DNA from 3 places in the Amycolatopsis sp. NPDC114478 genome. Region 2 is predicted to be linked to each of the others. Evidence: riboswitches for the same ligand, from Rfam matches in the RefSeq annotation. Region 2 holds a riboswitch; each other region holds the start of a gene.
The links. Region 2 has a riboswitch for thiamine pyrophosphate ahead of ACZ7OH_RS04200 (thiamine ABC transporter substrate-binding protein). Riboswitches for the same ligand answer to the same signal wherever they lie in the genome.
Positions count from the first base shown of each region.

Region 1: linked by a shared signal. The riboswitch ahead of thiC (phosphomethylpyrimidine synthase ThiC) and the one ahead of ACZ7OH_RS04200 (thiamine ABC transporter substrate-binding protein) in region 2 are both predicted to bind thiamine pyrophosphate.
Region 3: linked by a shared signal. The riboswitch ahead of thiO (glycine oxidase ThiO) and the one ahead of ACZ7OH_RS04200 (thiamine ABC transporter substrate-binding protein) in region 2 are both predicted to bind thiamine pyrophosphate.

Region 1 covers NZ_JBVKDO010000004.1:82,573-88,272, forward strand. The annotation lists gene ACZ7OH_RS12995 (LytR C-terminal domain-containing protein) at 1-7, opposite strand, end outside; gene ACZ7OH_RS13000 (DUF3263 domain-containing protein) at 4-312, opposite strand; gene ACZ7OH_RS13005 (peptide deformylase) at 468-1,046, shown strand; gene ACZ7OH_RS13010 (glycoside hydrolase family 15 protein) at 1,099-3,264, opposite strand; gene ACZ7OH_RS13015 (S1C family serine protease) at 3,467-4,378, shown strand; TPP riboswitch at 4,417-4,538, shown strand; gene thiC (phosphomethylpyrimidine synthase ThiC) at 4,532-5,700, shown strand, end outside.
Region 2 covers NZ_JBVKDO010000001.1:857,476-863,175, reverse strand. The annotation lists gene ACZ7OH_RS04220 (ArsR family transcriptional regulator) at 3-590, shown strand; gene ACZ7OH_RS04215 (hypothetical protein) at 590-1,057, shown strand; gene ACZ7OH_RS04210 (hypothetical protein) at 1,271-1,399, opposite strand; gene ACZ7OH_RS04205 (4a-hydroxytetrahydrobiopterin dehydratase) at 1,474-1,758, opposite strand; TPP riboswitch at 1,791-1,897, shown strand; gene ACZ7OH_RS04200 (thiamine ABC transporter substrate-binding protein) at 1,920-2,969, shown strand; gene ACZ7OH_RS04195 (ABC transporter permease) at 2,948-4,573, shown strand; gene ACZ7OH_RS04190 (ABC transporter ATP-binding protein) at 4,573-5,580, shown strand; gene ACZ7OH_RS04185 (ABC transporter permease) at 5,599-5,700, opposite strand, start outside.
Region 3 covers NZ_JBVKDO010000004.1:91,485-97,184, forward strand. The annotation lists gene thiD (bifunctional hydroxymethylpyrimidine kinase/phosphomethylpyrimidine kinase) at 1-362, shown strand, start outside; gene ACZ7OH_RS13045 (ion transporter) at 422-1,225, shown strand; gene ACZ7OH_RS13050 (MarR family winged helix-turn-helix transcriptional regulator) at 1,643-2,071, opposite strand; gene thiG (thiazole synthase) at 2,169-2,927, opposite strand; gene thiS (sulfur carrier protein ThiS) at 2,929-3,129, opposite strand; gene thiO (glycine oxidase ThiO) at 3,129-4,202, opposite strand; TPP riboswitch at 4,196-4,301, opposite strand; gene thiE (thiamine phosphate synthase) at 4,333-4,992, shown strand; gene ACZ7OH_RS13075 (hypothetical protein) at 5,000-5,700, opposite strand, start outside.

The sequences.
Region 1 (5,700 bases), on a different contig from region 2:
CGCTCATTTCAGCTCGATCCCCAGTCGCCGGGCGCCTCGCTTGCGCTGGCGGGTGGCGCGGGTCTTGCGCAGCCGCTTCACCAGCATCGGGTCCGCTTCGATCGCCTCCGGCTTCTCCAGCAGCTTGTTGAGCAGCTGGTAGTAGCGCGTCGCGGACAAGTCGAAGCGTTCGCGGATGGCGTTCTCCTTCGCCCCGGCGTGCCGCCACCACTGGCGCTCGAAGGCGAGGATCTCGACCTCGCGTTCGGTCAGGCCGGGTACGGGCTTCGGCGGCGACGGCTGCGGCTCAGCCATCGACTCCGCGGCGTCCATCCGAGTCCCTCCCAATCGGGCGTCATGGCGAATCAGACCTAGCTCTTCCGCGGGCGCCATTCAACCACGGAAGCGGCCGCCGACGTGGGCATCGACCCCGGCGCGTCACGGTCTGATGCAGGTCTACCAGAAGGGTCCGACTAAACTGGCTCGCCGTGACCATCCACCCCATCGTGATCGCCGGCGAACCCGTGCTGCACCAGCCGACCCGGGAGATCACCGAGTTCGACGACCAGCTCGGCACGCTCGTCGACGACATGTTCGAGACGATGTACGCCGCCGAGGGCGTCGGCCTCGCGGCCAACCAGATCGGCCTCGACCTGCGGGTGTTCGTCTACGACTGCCCGGACGACGAAGGCGTGCGGCACAAGGGCGTCGTGGTCAACCCGAAGCTGGAGACGTCGGAGATCCCGGAGACCATGCCGGACCCGGACGACGACTGGGAGGGCTGTCTCTCGGCGCCCGGCGAGTCGTACCCGACGGGCCGCGCGAAGTGGGCGAAGGTGACCGGCTCGGACGTCGAGGGCAACCCGATCGAGGTCGAGGGCACCGGCTACTTCGCGCGCTGCCTTCAGCACGAGACCGACCACCTGGACGGGTACATCTACCTCGACCGCCTGGTCGGCCGCCACGCGCGCGCGGCGAAGAAGATGCTGAAGCACAACAAGTGGGGCGTCCCGGGCAACTCGTGGCTGCCGCCCAAGACGCCCGAGGACGACGGCGCCGTCATCTGACACCACGAAGGGCCCCTCGAAGCCGAGGGGCCCTTCGCCGTTTCACGAGCGGTCAGCAGCCGAGGAAGTGGCAGCGGACCACCTTCGGCGTCTCCAGCACCGAACCCGCCTCGACGTCCCAGGCGAGCCGGACGTACTGGGCGTGCGTCCAGGCCAGCGGGGTCGCCGACGTGTTCGGCGTCCCGGTCGGGAAGCCCGTCTGGCCCGACGGCGGGTTCTCGTCCCACACCTGCTCCGGCATGGTCTCCGCCGAGCTGCTCACCCGGCCGAGGTCACGCAGCCGCCGCGCGGCCGAGGCCGGGTCGCCGAGCGTCAGCTCGTACTCGCCGCGCTCGCCGGCCAGCAGCGGCCACAGCCGGCCGAACGTCGTGCGGCTTCCGGCCGGGAACGTGTAGTCCCACGGCGAACCGTCGGCCTGCTCGCCGTAGCCGTCCTTCGTGTACCGGTGCCAGAACTGGCCGGTCGGCGTCGTGAAGGCGATCTCCTTATCGGTGGCGCGCACGCTGTTGCGGATCACCGGGTCGTCCGCGCGGTAGACGCCGAGCCGGACGAGGTCGAGGAAGCCCGCGTCGGTGACCGCGCGCTGGTCCATCGTCACGCTCGAGTTGCCGAGGTTGTACGTCGTCCCCGCGTTCGCGTTGGCGTCCTTGGTCAAGCGGACGAAGTACGGGTCCTTCGACAGCGGCCCGTTCGTGGTGATCGTCTGCTTGGGCAGGTCGGCCTTCATCTTGTCGGCCGCGGCGAGGTACCGGGCGGCGTCGGCGGCCGCGCCGCTGTGCGAGGCGAGGTCCGCCGCGCAGACCAGTCCGGCGATCACCGACGCGATGGTCGACGGGGACCAGCCGTCCTGCTCTTCCCAGCGCTCCTGCTGGGTGTACGGCGAAGCCTGCCCGTTCGGGCCCCGGTAGCCGAGGATGAAGTCGGCGGCCTTCTTGACGCCGGGCCACAGGTCGGTGCGGCCGAGCTGCTGGGCCAGCACGATCGGGAAAGCGGTTTCGTCGAGCTGGACCGACGTCCAGTACGGCACGCCGTCGACGCGGCTGTTCTGCGGCAGGTGCCCGTCGGGCTGCTGCTGCGTGCCGAACATGTAGGACACCGCGCGGTTCGCGGCGGCCGTGTCGCCGCCGGCGGCCAGGCCGGTCGCGATCTGGTAGAGGTCGCGCGGCCAGACCAGGTGGTAGGTGCCGGACGGCGACCACTCCGGGTCGTTGTTGCCGAAGCGCCACGGCATGCTCGGCGACGCGATGAAGGCGCCGGGGTGGTGCTTGTCCTCGCTCGCGGCGAGCGTCAGCATCGACGCCTTGTAGAGGTCGCGCTCGGCGTCGGTCTTCAGCGACGACGGCGGCTTGCTGACGCCGCGCAGGTACTGCTCCCACCCGCGGTCGTACGCGCGTGCGACGTCGCGGAAGCCGCGTCGCTGCGACGCCTGCGCGTTGCCGAGCGCGTCGGCGGCCTTCGCGCCCATGCCGAGGGCGAGGGTGACGTGCCGGTTGCGGACGCCGTCGGCGTTCGTCTGCCCGGTCAGCACGACGTTGCCCTTGGCGGCGGTGTCGTAGGAGTTCAGCTTGAAGGTCTTCGTGAGCTGCGTGTTCCCGTCGGACGCGGCCGCGTAGCCGACACTCGTCTTCGTGAAGGCGGGCTTGGCGGTGAGCGCGGCGGCGTTGCTCGCGTCCTGCGCGGTGACGGCGTCGCCCTTTCGCGCGGCGGAGTCGTCCGAGCCGTCGTTGGTCAGGTCCGGGTCGGCGACCGCGTAGAGCTGGTACGGCCGCCCGGTGAGCGACTGGAAGTCGACGTCCACCAGCACGGTCGTGGCGGCCGGGTCGGTGACGTACGTCTTGCGCAGGCGCCAGCGGTGCTGGTCGTCGGTGATGGTCTGCTCGTAGGTCAGGCTGTCGTCGTCGGTCCGCCGGACCTGCTGGGACTTCGCGGTGTAGTCGGTGACGGCGAAGCTCCGGCCGTCCGTGACGACGAAGTTCATCGAGCGGACGCTCGGCGTCGACAGGTCCGGGTAGTAGACCTCGGACAGTTGGCCACCTTGGAGGGTGAACCAGACGTTGCCGGCCCGGTCGTGCGCCGTGCCGAAGCCGGTCTTGTTCGCGGGCAGCCAGCTGGGATGGGCACCCGGGGCGCCGGGAGCCTCGCCCTGGGCCGCCGCGATCCCCGGGATCAGGCCGGTGACCAGCAGCCCGGCGAGGGCGCCGAACATGAGTTTGCGCATATCAACCCCACAGAAGATCGCTTCTGCACCGTTACAGAAGCGCTTTGGGAGTCTGCCGCCGAATCTTCACCGGCGCATGGTCCGATCCGGTGAACCACTGACCGTCACTGGTCCGGTCGGCGGTTCACGAACAGCGAACCGACTTCCCCGATTTCCCGGCGCACACTTGAAGTACCTGCAACGGTGTAATCGAGGTGCCCTCATGGAAGACGCGATGGACGCCTACTCGCGCGCGGTCAGCACCGTCGCCAAGACCGTCACCCCGCACGTCGCCGGGGTTCAGCTCGCGCGCGGGAGCGGGTCGGCCGTCGTCTTCGCCGACGATGGCCACCTGCTCACCAACGCCCACGTCGTCGCCGACCACCGCCGCGGCGTCGCGACCTTCGCCGACGGCAGCGAAGTGCCCGTCGACGTCGTCGGTGCCGACCCGCTGTCCGATCTGGCCGTGCTGCGGGCGCGCGGCGAGACGCCGTCGGCGGCGCAGCTCGGCGATGCCGACCGGCTCGTCGTCGGGCAGCTCGTCGTCGCCATCGGGAGCCCGCTCGGGTTCTCCGGCACCGTCACCGCCGGCGTCGTCAGCGCGCTCGGCCGGGCGCTGCCGGTGCGCCACGGCCGCGCCGGGCGGGTGATCGAGGACGTCATCCAGACCGACGCCGCCCTCAACCCGGGCAACTCCGGCGGCGCGCTCGCCGACTCCGCCGGCCGCGTCGTCGGGATCAACACCGCCGTGGCCGGGTTCGGGCTCGGGCTCGCGGTGCCGATCAACGCGACGACCCGGCGGATCATCGACACGCTGGTCGTCGAAGGCCGGGTGCGGCGCGCGTACCTCGGCGTCGTCGGCGTGCCCGCGCCGCTGCCGGACGACATCGCCGAGCGCACCGGGCAGAGCGCCGGGCTGCGGGTGCACGAAGTCGTCTCCGGCGGCCCCGCGGACCGGGCGGGCCTCAAGGCGGGCGACCTCGTGCTGACCGTCGGCCGCACCCGCGTCTCGGACGCCCAGGGCATCCAGCGTCAGCTGTTCGCGGAGGTGATCGGCACCGCACTGCCGATCACCGTGCTGCGCAACGGCGCCATGGTCGACGTGTACGCCACTCCGGCCGAGTTGGTCGGGTGACTTGAGTATCGCGCTCCGGCGTGGCATGGTCGGTGGCACAACACCAACGCGGGAGCTCGCGCCATGGCGGGCTGAGAGGGTGACTTGCGTTTCGCAGGCGTCACCGACCGCATGAACCTGACCGGGTAATGCCGGCGTAGGGAGTGAAAGTCGTTGACGACTTTGGAAAACAAGCACGTCTCCGTCACCACGGGTCCGATCACCGGTTCGCACAAGGTTTACCACCAGACGGAATCCGGATTGCGGGTTCCCGCGCGCCGGATCGACCTCTCGAACGGTGAGCACTTCGACGTCTACGACACTTCGGGGCCGTACACGGATCCGGAAGCTTCGATCGACGTCCACAGTGGACTGCACCGGCTGCGCGCCGGCTGGGCCGACGGCCGCGAGCACAACACCCAGCTCGGCTGGGCCAAGCAGGGCGTCATCACCCGCGAAATGGAGTACATCGCGGCCCGCGAACGGGTTTCCGCGGAGTTCGTGCGGGACGAGGTGGCCCGCGGCCGCGCGGTGATCCCGGTCAACCGCAAGCACCCCGAGTCCGAGCCGATGATCATCGGCAAGAACTTCCTCGTGAAGATCAACGCCAACATGGGCAACTCGGCCGTCTGGTCGTCGGTCGAGGAAGAGGTCGACAAGATGGTGTGGGCGACCCGCTGGGGCGCCGACACGATCATGGACCTCTCCACCGGCAAGCGGATCCACGAGACGCGCGAGTGGATCGTCCGCAACTCGCCGGTCCCGGTCGGCACCGTGCCGATCTACCAGGCGCTGGAAAAGGTCGACGGCGAACCGGAAAAGCTGTCGTGGGAGATCTACCGCGACACGATCATCGAACAGTGCGAACAGGGCGTCGACTACGTCACCGTGCACGCCGGCGTGCTGCTGCGCTACATCCCGCTGACCGCCCGGCGCGTCACCGGCATCGTCAGCCGCGGCGGGTCGATCATGGCCGCGTGGTGCCTCGCGCACCACCAAGAGTCCTTTTTGTACACGCACTTCGAGGAACTCTGCGAGATCCTGCGGCAGTACGACGTCACGTTCTCCCTCGGCGACGGCCTGCGTCCCGGCTCGATCGCCGACGCCAACGACCGCGCCCAGTTCGCCGAGCTGGAAACCCTCGGTGAGCTCACGCACATCGCGCGTTCGCACGACGTCCAGGTGATGATCGAGGGCCCCGGCCACGTGCCGATGCACAAGATCAAGGAGAACGTCGAGCTCGAGGAGAAGCTCTGCGACGAGGCGCCGTTCTACACCCTCGGTCCACTCGCGACGGACATCGCGCCCGCGTACGACCACATCACGTCGGCCATCGGCGCGGC
Region 2 (5,700 bases):
CAATGAAAGCTTCGCCGAGCCTGCTACCCCTGCTGCGATCGCGCATGCAGGGTGAGCTGCTCGCGCTGGTCCTGCTGCACCCTGAGCGCGAGTACAGCATCACCGAGCTCGCCGAGGCCTGCGGCGTCACGCCCACGGCCGTGCTGCGCGAGGTCGAGCGGCTGGTCGGCGGCGGCATCCTGGAAGACCGGCGGGTGGGCCGGAGCCGGCTCGTCAAGGCCCGCACGGACACCCCGCTCTACCGTCCGCTGAGTGACGTCATCGCGGTCACGTTCGGGCCGATGTCACTGCTCACCGAGGCCCTCTCCGGGCTGCCGGGCGTCGACGAGGCCTACATCTACGGGTCCTGGGCCGCGCGCTACAGCGGCGAACCGGGGCCGCCCCCGGGCGATGTCGACGTCCTCGTCGTCGGTTCGCCCGATCCGGACGCGCTCTTCGACCTGGCCGAGAGCGTGTCGCGACGGCTGGGCCGCGAGGTCAACGTCCATCGGATCTCGCCCGGGTCGTGGGCGGCGGACACGGCGGATCCGTTCCTCACCAGCGTTCGTGAACGTCCGCTGGCCCGGCTGAACCTCGACCAGGAGGCTTGATGCCCCAGTGGAACCAAGGGCGCGAACGGATCGACGCCTTCATCGCGCGCGGCGCCATCGAACACGTTCCGGCGTCGCGGGAGGCGGCTGAGGCCGAACTGGTCAGAGCCCGCACCCACCTCGCTTCGGCGCGGCAGCTGCAGGAAACGGACCCGGAAGGCGCGTACACGCTGGCCTACGACAGCGCCCGCCGCGCGTTGGCGGCCGTCTTGCAGAACGAGGGTTTGCGCGTGACGAGCCGGGGCGGCCACGTGACCGTCTACGAGGCGGTCCTCGCCCAGCTGGATCCGCCGCTGGGGCCGGTTCTGCGGCCCTTCAACCGGATGCGGGCCCGTCGCAACGAAATCGCCTACCGGTCTTCGGAGGCTCCGTCGATGACCGCCGAGGACGTGGCGGCCGACGTGCCGAAGGTGCTGGCGATCATCGAAGTGGCCGAAAAGGCCATCCCGAACATGCCGCGCTACTGAGCGGCGCGGACGCCGGCCCGACCCGAAAGCCGGGCCGGCGACCGGATCAGCCGAGCAGGCCCATCAGGGCGATCACGATCAGCACCACCGCGGGGGCGAGGGCGTTGATCCAGGCGCGCTGGGCGGAGGTGAGGGTGGCGGTGCTGTTCATGATGTTTCCTAGGGCCGAAACCGATGCTTCCGCCCTGCTCAGCGCGCTGATCATGCCCTTTGTTAGCGGCTGTGATCGAACTCACCGGCATCCGGGTGACGGCGGCCCCGGGCGGTGAACCAAAGCACCCCGCCGGCCGCTGCCACCATCGTCGCGAATGCCGCCGTACCGACCACGATCGCCTGAGTCATTCCGTCCCTCCGTAGCAGAGCTGTTTACCGAGAGACGTCGAAACGGCGAAAAAGTGCACCCAGCGTAATCGAGGTCACATCGAGTCGAGCACCGAGTCGATCTGCGCCGCCAGCGAGAAGTCCTTCTCCGTCAGGCCGCCCGCCGAATGCGTGCTCAGCCGGAACGTCAGCGTGCGCCAGCGGATGTCGATGTCCGGGTGGTGGTCGGCCGCTTCGGCCAGCACCGCGACGCGGTCCACCACCTCGATCGCCTGCGGGAAGCTCGCCAGCTCCGCCTCGCGCGAAATCACCGCGCCGGACCGCGTCCAGCCGGCGCCCAGCCGTTCGTCGGCCTCGGCGTCGCTCAAGATTTCCGTCATGTCTCCATGGTCGTACGTCCTGGACTACGCTGCACGGTTGCCACGGGAGTCCGGTCAGCCGGGCTGAGAGGCGGGTTACCCGCGACCGTTCGCACCTGACCGGATCATGCCGGCGAAGGGAGGGCTTTCCCCTCCTCGTCCGGAGAAGTGCAGGAGGGTAGATGAAACGCAGGGCTGTTCGCGCCGCGACGGCCGTCGCCGCCGTCAGCGTCGTCGCCGCGGGGTGCTCGCTGTCGGACGGTGGCGGTGGCACGCAGCAGACGCCCACCGTCACCCTCGTGACGCACGACTCCTTCCTCGCGCCGCAGGACGTGCTCGACGCCTTCCAGAAGCAGTCGGGCATCAAGATCTCCGTGCTCAAGCAGGGCGACGCCGGTTCGCTGACCAACAAGCTCGTGCTGACCAAGGCCAACCCGATCGGCGACGTCGCGTACGGCGTCGACTCGACCTTCGCCTCGCGCGCGTTGCAGGAGGGCGTCTTCGAGCCCTACACCAGCCCGGAGGCCGACCGCGGACCGCAGCGCTACGCCGTCGACCCCGAGCATCGGCTGTCCGCGGTCGACGTCGGCGACGTCTGCGTCAACGTCGACACGAACTACTTCACGAGCAAGGGGATTCCGGCGCCGGAGTCCTACGACGACCTCGCCGACCCGAAGTACAAGGACCTGCTGGTCGCCGAGGACCCCGCGACCGCGTCGCCCGGCCTGGCGTTCCTCCTCGGCACCATCGCGAAGTACGGCGAGGCCGGCTGGAAGGACTACTGGACGAAGCTGAAGGCCAACGGCGTCAAGGTCGTCAGCGGCTGGGAAGAGGCCTACACCAAGGACTTCTCCGGCTCGTCCGGCAAGGGGCCGCGCCCGATCGTCGTCTCGTACGCGTCTTCGCCCGCCGCGGAGGTGGGCGACGACGGCAAGCCGCGCACCAAGGCGCTGCTCGACACCTGCTACCGGCAGGTCGAGTACGCCGGGGTGCTGGCGAACGGCAAGCAGACGGAGAGCGCGCGCAAGGTCGTCGACTTCCTGCTGTCGCAGCAGTTCCAGGCAACGGTGGCGGCGAACATGTACGTCTACCCGGCGCGCCAGGGTGTCGACCTGCCCGCGGGCTGGGCGCAGGTCGCACCGCTGCCGCAGAAGCCGCAGACGCTGCCGGCGGACCAGGTGCAAGCCGGACGCGAGAAGTGGATCGGCGAATGGCGCACGCTCGTGCAGTGACGGCCCCGCCGAGGACGGCTCGCGGGCTCGGCCTGGCACTGCTCGGGCTGGCGCCGATCGGGTTCCTGGTGGTGTTCTTCGCGTGGCCGGTGCTGGCGATCGTCGGCCGTGGGTTCGCCGCGGGCGGCCTCGACGTCGTCCTCGGCGACGCGCGGACCTGGCAGCTGGCCGGGTTCACCGTCGGGAGCGCGGCGGCGTCGACCGTAGTCGCCGTGGTGGCCGGGCTGCCGGTGGCGTTCCTGCTCGCGCGGGTGCGGCTGCCCGGCGCCGGCCTCGCGCGGACGCTCGTCCTCGTGCCGTTCGTGCTGCCGACCGTCGTCGTCGGTCTGGCGTTCCGGGCCCTCTGGCCGGACGGCGGCGTGCTGCCGATCGTCCTGGCCAACGCGTTCTTCAACGTCGCCGTCGTCGCGCGGACCGTCGCGGGGCTGTGGGCGCGGCTCGACTCGCGGACGACCGACGCCGCCCGCGCGCTGGGCGCGTCGCCGTGGCGGGCGTTCCGCTCGGTGACGCTGCCCGCGCTGGCTCCGGCGATCGCGTCCGCCGCGGCCGTCGTGTTCCTGTTCTGCGCCACCAGCTTCGGCGTCGTCCTGATCCTCGGCGGCGCGCGCTACCGGACGCTGGAAACCGAGATCTACCTGCGAACGGTCGACCTCCTGGACCTTTCGGGCGCGGCCGCTCTCTCACTGATCCAGTTCGCCGCCGTCGTCGCCGCGCTCGTCCTCGGCGGCCTCGCGCGACGGCGCAAGGACGGCGCCCGGATCGGTTCCGGCGGGACGCGTCGGCCGCGGGGCGGCGAATGGTGGGTCGTCGGCGCCGCGGGGGTCGTCCTGGCGTTGCTCGTGACGCCGATCGTCGCGCTGCTCGCCGAGTCGGTCTCCACTCCGGACGGGTGGAGCTTCGCCGGTTATCGAGCGTTAACGAGCACCGGTGAGAAGGGCGCGCTGCAGGTGTCCGGCTGGGACGCCGCGGTGAACTCGGTGAAGGTGGCCATCGACGCGACGCTGCTCGCGATGGTCGTCGGCGTGCTCGCGTCCGTCGTGCTGGTGGCGCTGCGCCGGTCGCCGGCGAAAGCCGCGCGCGGGCTCGGCGAGACGATGGACGCCGTGCTGATGCTGCCGCTCGGCGTGTCCGCGGTGACCGTCGGGTTCGGCTACCTCGTGACGCTCGACGCGCTGCCCGGCGACCTCCGGACGTCGCCTTACCTTGTACCGCTCGCGCAGGCGCTGGTGATCATCCCGCTGGTCGTGCGCATGGTGCTGCCGGTGCTGCGCTCGGTCGATGTCCGATTGCGGCAGGCCGCGTCGACGCTCGGCGCGAGCCCGCTGCGGGTCTGGCGGGAGATCGACCTGCCGCTGACGCTGCGGCCGCTGGTCGCGGCGGCCGGCTTCGGGTTCGTCGTCGCGCTCGGCGAGTTCGGCGCGACGAGCTTCCTCGCCCGGCCGACGGCGCCGACGCTGCCGGTCGCGATCGCGTCGCTGATGGCGCGCCCGGGGGAGCTGAACAACCAGATGGCGTACGCCGCGTGCGCGCTGTTGATGCTCGTGACGGTGCTGGCGGTCGCGCTGATCGACCGGCTCGGGCGCGGCCGGGTGGGGGAGTTCTGATGGCGTTGTCGGTGCGGGACCTGACCGTCCACTACGGATCGTTCGCGGCGGTCCGCGACGTCCGGCTGGACATCGCCGACGGCGAGGTGCTGGCGCTGCTCGGCCCGTCGGGCTCGGGGAAGTCGACGCTGCTGCGCGCGATCACCGGGCTGGAACCGTCCGCGCGCGGCACGGTGAGCTGGGACGGTGACGACCTCGGCGCGGTGCCCGTCCACCGGCGCGGCTTCGGCCTGGTGTTCCAGGACGGCCAGCTGTTCGGCCACCGCGACGTCGCGGCGAACATCGCGTTCGGTCTGCGGATGCACGGTATACCGCGTATACAATGGGCACCGCGAGTCGCCGAGCTGCTGGAGCTGGTGGGACTTTCCGGCTTCGAGCGACGGCGCGTCACGGAGCTGTCCGGCGGGCAGGCCCAGCGAGTGGCGCTGGCCCGGGCGCTGGCGCCGAAGCCGCGGTTGCTCCTGCTGGACGAGCCACTGTCCGGTTTGGACGCGGGGTTGCGCGAGCAGCTCGCCATCGACCTGGCGGACCTGTTGCGCCGCAGCAAGATCACGGCGTTGCTGGTGACGCACGACCAGGAAGAGGCGTTCACGCTGGCCGACCGGGTGGCGGTGCTGGACGCCGGCGAAGTGCGCCAGGAGGGCGCGGTCCGGCGGGTATGGCGCAACCCGGCCGACGATGACGTGGCCCGCTTCCTGGGGGTGACGACGTTCGTGGAGGGCGTCGTGGCCGGCTGGGTGGCGCACACGAGGCTGGGCGACGTGGCGTTGCCGGACGCGGAGGACGGCCCGGTGCGGCTGGGGTTGCGGCCGCACGCGCTGCGAGTGGCGGCCGAAGGGGTGCCGGGCGAGGTCGTGGCGGCGGTGCACCGCCGGGAGCACATCCGGCTGGTCGTGAAGCTCGAAGGGTCCACTGTGGACGCGATCGCCCCGGCGGCGTCGGACCTGCGCGCCGGGGACGCGGTGCGGCTGGAGTTCGACCCGGACGGCGTCGCGCTCGTCGGCTGACGCCGTCCGGAAGGAACCTCAGCCGTCGCGTGTGGACAGTCGGGCGTAAGCCAGCGACAGCCCGATCACGATGTAGCAAGCCGCCCGCAACGCGCCTTCGCCCAGCAGCTGTCCGCCCAT
Region 3 (5,700 bases), on a different contig from region 2:
TGACGGTGACCGACCGCGACGGCATGCACGCGGCGGCGGTGGTCCTGCACCGGATGGGCCCGCGGTACGTCCTGGTCAAGAGCGGCCACCTGCAGGCCGACCCGGAGTGCGTGGACCTGCTGTTCGACGGCTCGACGTTCGTGGAGCTGCCGGGCAAGCGCTACGCGACGCCGCACACGCACGGCGCGGGCGACACGATGGCGTCGGCGCTGACGGCGGGGCTGGCGAAGGGCATGCCGGTCGTCGAGGCCGCGCGGTACGGCAAGTGGTTCGTCTCCCACGCGGTCGAGCACGCCTACCCGATGGGAGCGAAGGTCGGCCCGGTCTCGGCCTTCTGGCGGCTGGCACCCGAGGAGCGCTGAGTACAAGCCCGGTTACCATCCCTGCGTTTACTGATCCTTGAACCAAGCAGGGGGCGGCCTTGACCGGACGCGAGCGCGTGGCGAAGGTCCTCGAAGACCGCCGCTTCCAGAACTTCATCATCGCCGTGATCGTCTTCAACGCGGTCGCCCTGGGCATGGAGACGTCGACGTCCCTCATGGCCGGCTACGGCGACCTCCTGCACGTCCTCGACCACGTCGCGCTCGGCATCTTCGTCGCCGAGCTGCTGGCGAAGTTCTACGCCTACCGCGGCGGCTTCTTCCGCGACAACTGGAACGTCTTCGACCTGCTCGTCGTCGGCATCGCGGTGATCCCGGCGACCGGGCCGTTCGCCGTCCTGCGGTCGTTGCGCGTGCTCCGGGTGCTGCGGCTGATCTCGGTCGTGCCGTCGATGCGCAAGGTCGTCTCGGGCCTGCTCGCCGCGATCCCCGGCATGGCCTCGATCGCCGCCCTGCTGGCGCTGATCATCTTCGTGGCCGGGGTGATGGCGACGAAGCTGTTCGGCGCCATCGACCCGGGCGACTTCGGCGATCTCGGCACGTCGCTGTTCACGCTGTTCCAGGTGATGACCGGCGAGGCGTGGCCGGACATCGCGAAGACGATCATGGAACAGGCGCCGATGGCCTGGATCTTCTTCGTCGTCTACATCCTGGTGTCGAGCTTCGCGGTGCTGAACCTGTTCATCGCCGTGGTGGTCAGCGGCATGGAAGACGAGCTGCGCCAGGACATCCGCGAGGAAGAGGCGAAGCAGGCCGAAACCCAGGCCGCGGCGAACCAGGAGATCCTCGACGAGCTCCGGGCCCTGCGCGCGGAGCTCGCCGAGCTGCGCCGGACCGCCGCTTAGCGGAACGCGGCGACGTTGCGCGCGACCCACTCGGCGAAGGAGCGCGCAGGCCGCCGAGGACCCGTTCGACGTCCGGGCTGACGCGCGGTTCAGCCGCGCTGGGAGCGCCGAGAGCGGCTTCGATGGCCGCCTGCCCGCGTGGGGTGATCACCTCCGGTCCGGTCAGCTCGTAGGTGCCGCCGGTGTAGCGGTCGTCCAGCAGGCAGGCCGCGGCGATGTCCGCGGGGGCGCGGCGACGACCCGCCGCGCGCGGACGGACCCGGCCCACCACAAGGCGGAGGTGTTTCACACCGACTGCGTCGCCCGGGACGTCGTCGGCCACGTCACCAGCCGGTGGGGCGTCCGGGTGCTGATCTCCTACGGACTGACCGAGTTCGGCCGGGACATCGGCGAACCGCTGACGGCTCGCGGACTAGCTCAGTCGTCCGCGATCAGGGCCTCGAGCGCCGGGAGCGCCGCCGTGAGGGCTTCGCGGTGCTCGGGGGTCAAGCGGTCGAGACGGCGGTTCAGCTCCTGCACCCGCGTCGACCGGACGCCGGACACCAGCCGCTCGCCCTCTTCGGTCGCCTTCGCCAGCCACGCCCGGCGGTCGACCGGGTCGGACTCGCGGCTGACGTACCCCGCCTCGACCAGGGACGCGATGATCCGCGACATCGTCGCTGCGGCGACGCCCTCCTTCGCGGCGAGGTCGCCCAAGCGCAGCTGCCCGGAGATCACCAGCGTCGCGAGGGCCGAGATGGCGCCGTGGCCGGGGCCGGGCACGCCGGCCTGCCGCAGCGACCGGGACAGCCTGCCGACGGCCAGGTACAACCTGCCCGAGACGTCCTGGACCGATGTGCTCGTCACGGCTGGCTCCTTCTGCCCTGCCCCGCCGCGGATGCGCCGGAAAGTGCCGTCCACCTTACGGGCTCGCCCTGCGCGCTCGGCGTGAAGCCACCCGGGTTCACCGGGGTGGACTCGACGCCTTCGCCCAGAAGCGCTGCGGCACGCGCCCCGCGCTCCTGGCCAGGTGACCGGCGACGACAGCCGAGCGCATGGCGGCGGCCATCCGCTCCGGGTCCGCCGCCCGGGTGACGGCCGTCGACAGCAGGACGGCGTCGCAGCCGAGCTCCATCGCCAGCGTCGCGTCCGACGCCGTGCCGATTCCGGCGTCCAGGATCACCGGCACGCCCGCCCGCGAAACGATCAGCTCGATGTTGTGCGGATTCCGGATGCCGAGGCCGGTACCGATCGGCGCGCCCAGCGGCATGACGGCGGCGCAGCCCGCCTCCTCCAGCCGCAGCGCGAGCACCGGGTCGTCGTTCGTGTAGGCGAACACCGTGAACCCGTCGGCGGCCAGCCGCTCGGCGGCGTCGAGGGTCTCGAACGGGTCCGGCAGCAGCGTCCGGTCGTCGGCGTGCACCTCGAGCTTGATCAGATCGGTACCGAGCGCCTCCCGCGCGAGCTGCGCGGTGAGCACGGCTTCGGCGGCCGTGCGGCAGCCGGCTGTGTTCGGTAGCAGCTCGATCCCAAGCCTTCTCAGGAGTTCGAGGACGCCTGAGCCGCCTTCGGCGTCGGCGCGGCGCATGGCGACGGTGGTCAGCTCGGTGCCGGACGCGACCAGCGCCCGTTCCAGCACGGCGAGGTTGGCCGCGCCGCCGGTGCCGATGATCAGCCGGGACGTCAGCTTGGCGGTGCCGATGACCAGCGGTTCTTCGTCCACTTCAGCCTCCCTGGACCGCGGTGAGCACGTCGACGCCCGCGCCCTTGGGCACGGTGGTGGCCGCCCAGTCGCCGCGGCGGACGACGACGCCGTCGACCGCGACGGCGATGCCGGGCCGCTGCCCGCCCGCCGCGTCGAGGACGTCGGCGACGGTGGCGCCGTCCGGGAACTCCGTCCACTTCCCGTTGAGCTTGATCTCCATCACACGTGCTCCTTCTGGTGCAGGCGGGCGGGTGAAGCCGCTTCGACGCCTTCGGGCGGCTTCTCACCCCCGAGCCAGGCGACCACCGCGTCCGCGGTCACGGGGGCCATCAGCAGGCCGTTGCGGTGGTGCCCGGTGGCGGCGAAGACGCCGTCGTCCAGGACGCCGACGTACGGCAGCACGTCCCGGCTGCCGGCCCGCAGGCCCGCGGCGGTCTCGGCCAGCTCGTACTCGGTGATCGCGGGGAAGACGCGTTCGGCGCCTTCGATCAGCTCGCGCACGCCGCGCGCGGTGACGGCCTGGTCGAAGCCCGCTTCGTACTGCGTCGCGCCGAGGACGAGCTCCTGGTCGCCGCGCGGGACGAGGTAGATCGGCTTCCCCTCGACGACGGCCCGGACCGTCCGAGTCGGCGGCGGCAGGCAGCCGCGGCGGGGCCGGAGCCGGAGGATCTCGCCCTTGAGCGGGCGGACGGCGTCAGCCAGCTGCGGGTGCAGCCGCCCGGTCCAGGCGCCGGCGGCGAGCACGACGGCTTCGGCGTCCGGGATCCGTTCCACGCGTTCGCGGACGAACCGGACTTCTCGCTTCTGGCCGGCGGCGTACAGGGCTTGGAGGAGTTTCCGGTTGTCCACGGCCAGGTCGCCGGGCACGTGGAGTCCACTTCGGACAGAGCCGACCCCCGGTTCGAGGCGCTTGGTCTCCCGGCCGGTGAGCCGGTCGGCCGCGCGGCCGATGCGGTGCAGGTGGCTGGCCAGGATGTCCAGGTAGCCGGCGTCGGCGCTGTCGAAGGCGACGACGAGCGTGCCGTGTTCGGCCAGGCCGGGGTCGAGACCTTCGTGCGCCAGGTCGCTCGCGAAGCCGGGCCAGCGCTTCAGCGATTCTTCGCCGAGGCGCAGGACGTCTTCCTCGCCCGGCCAGGCCTCCGTGACCGGGGCGAGCATGCCGCCGGCCAGCCAGGACGCGCCGCCGCGGACGGGTTCGGGGTCGTAGAGGGTGACCTCGTGGCCGTTCGCGGCCGCGCGCCACGCCGTGGACAGGCCGATCACGCCGCCGCCCACCACTGCCAGGTTCGTCATGGAATCACGCTCCCTGCGCCGGCATGACCCGGATCAGGTTCCACGGTCGGAGCGGCAGCTCCCTCTCAGCCCGTCCCTCGGGCTCCCGTGCGGACCAGTCCACCCTAGCTGGCGAGGTACGGTCGCCGCTATGCCCGCCCTTTCCGGTGACAAGATCCGCGCCCGCCTCGACGCGGCGCGCCTGTACCTCTGCACGGACGCCCGCACGTCCCGCGGCGACCTGGCTTCCTTCGCCGACGCGGCGCTGGCCGGCGGCGTCGACATCATCCAGCTGCGCGACAAGACCGGCGCGTTGGAAGCCGCCGGCGAGATCGCGGCGCTGGAGGTGCTGGCCGAGGCCTGCGCGCGGCACGGAGCGTTGCTGTCGGTGAACGACCGGGCCGACGTGGCGCTGGCGGTCGGCGCGGACGTGCTGCACCTGGGTCAAGACGACATACCGGTGCCGTTGGCCCGCCGGATCCTCGGCGACGACGTGGTGATCGGCCGGTCGACGCACTCGCTGGACCAGGCCCTCGCGGCGGCCGCGGAGCCGGGCGTGGACTACTTCTGCACGGGCCCGTGCTGGCCGACGCCGACGAAGCCGGGCCGGCCCGCGCCGGGCCTGGACCTGGTGCGGTCGGTGGCGGGCTGGACCCCGGACCGCCCGTGGTTCGCGATCGGCGGCATCGACGGCGACCGGCTCCCCTCGGTGCTGGAGGCCGGAGCCTCACGGATCGTGGTCGTCCGCGCGATCACGGAGGCCGAGGACCCGGAAGCCGCGGCACGGGAGTTGCGCGCCCGGCTGGCCTGAAGGCCGGCTACGGGGTCGGGGTGGTCACCGCGCCCTTGCTGGTCGGCGGGGCCGTCGTCGCCGGGGCTGACGTCGACGGCTGCTGCGTCGTCGTGCTCGGCGTGGTCGTCGGCGTCTCCGACGAGGTCGTCGGGGCCGTTGACGTGTCCGACGGCGTCGTGGTGGTGTCCGTCGGGGACACCTGGGTGTCCCTCGAGGTCGACGGCGCCGTCGACGGCGTGGTGTCCGTGTGGCCACCGCCGCCGTTGCCGAAGATCTTGCCGATGCCCGTGCCCGTGCCGCCGCCGATCTGGGTGCCCGTCGCCGACTCGAACCCGACTATCGCCAGGATCGCCACCGCGAACGCCGCCACGCTGGTGCCGATGATCAACGGCCAGCGCAGCTTCCGCAGCCGCGACGACAGGTCCGAAGGCTCCGGTTTGGCCAGTTGCACCGTGGGCTGGTCGGTGATGGGGATTTCGACGGCTTCCCGCCGCCGGATCCCCGACGTCGCCAGCTGCCGCGCCTTGAGCGCCGCCTCGCGGGTGCGCTGCAGCGAGCGCAGGTACAGCTCGCTGCCGACCGTCGACACCACGCTCGCCACGCCCGCGCCGACGACCGTGCCCGCCACGCCCAGGGTCGATCCCAGCAGCGCCGCGGTCACCGCCGCGAGCGCCGCCGCCATCACCTGCGCGATCCGCAGGCCGGACTTTTCTTCCTTCGCCGTGT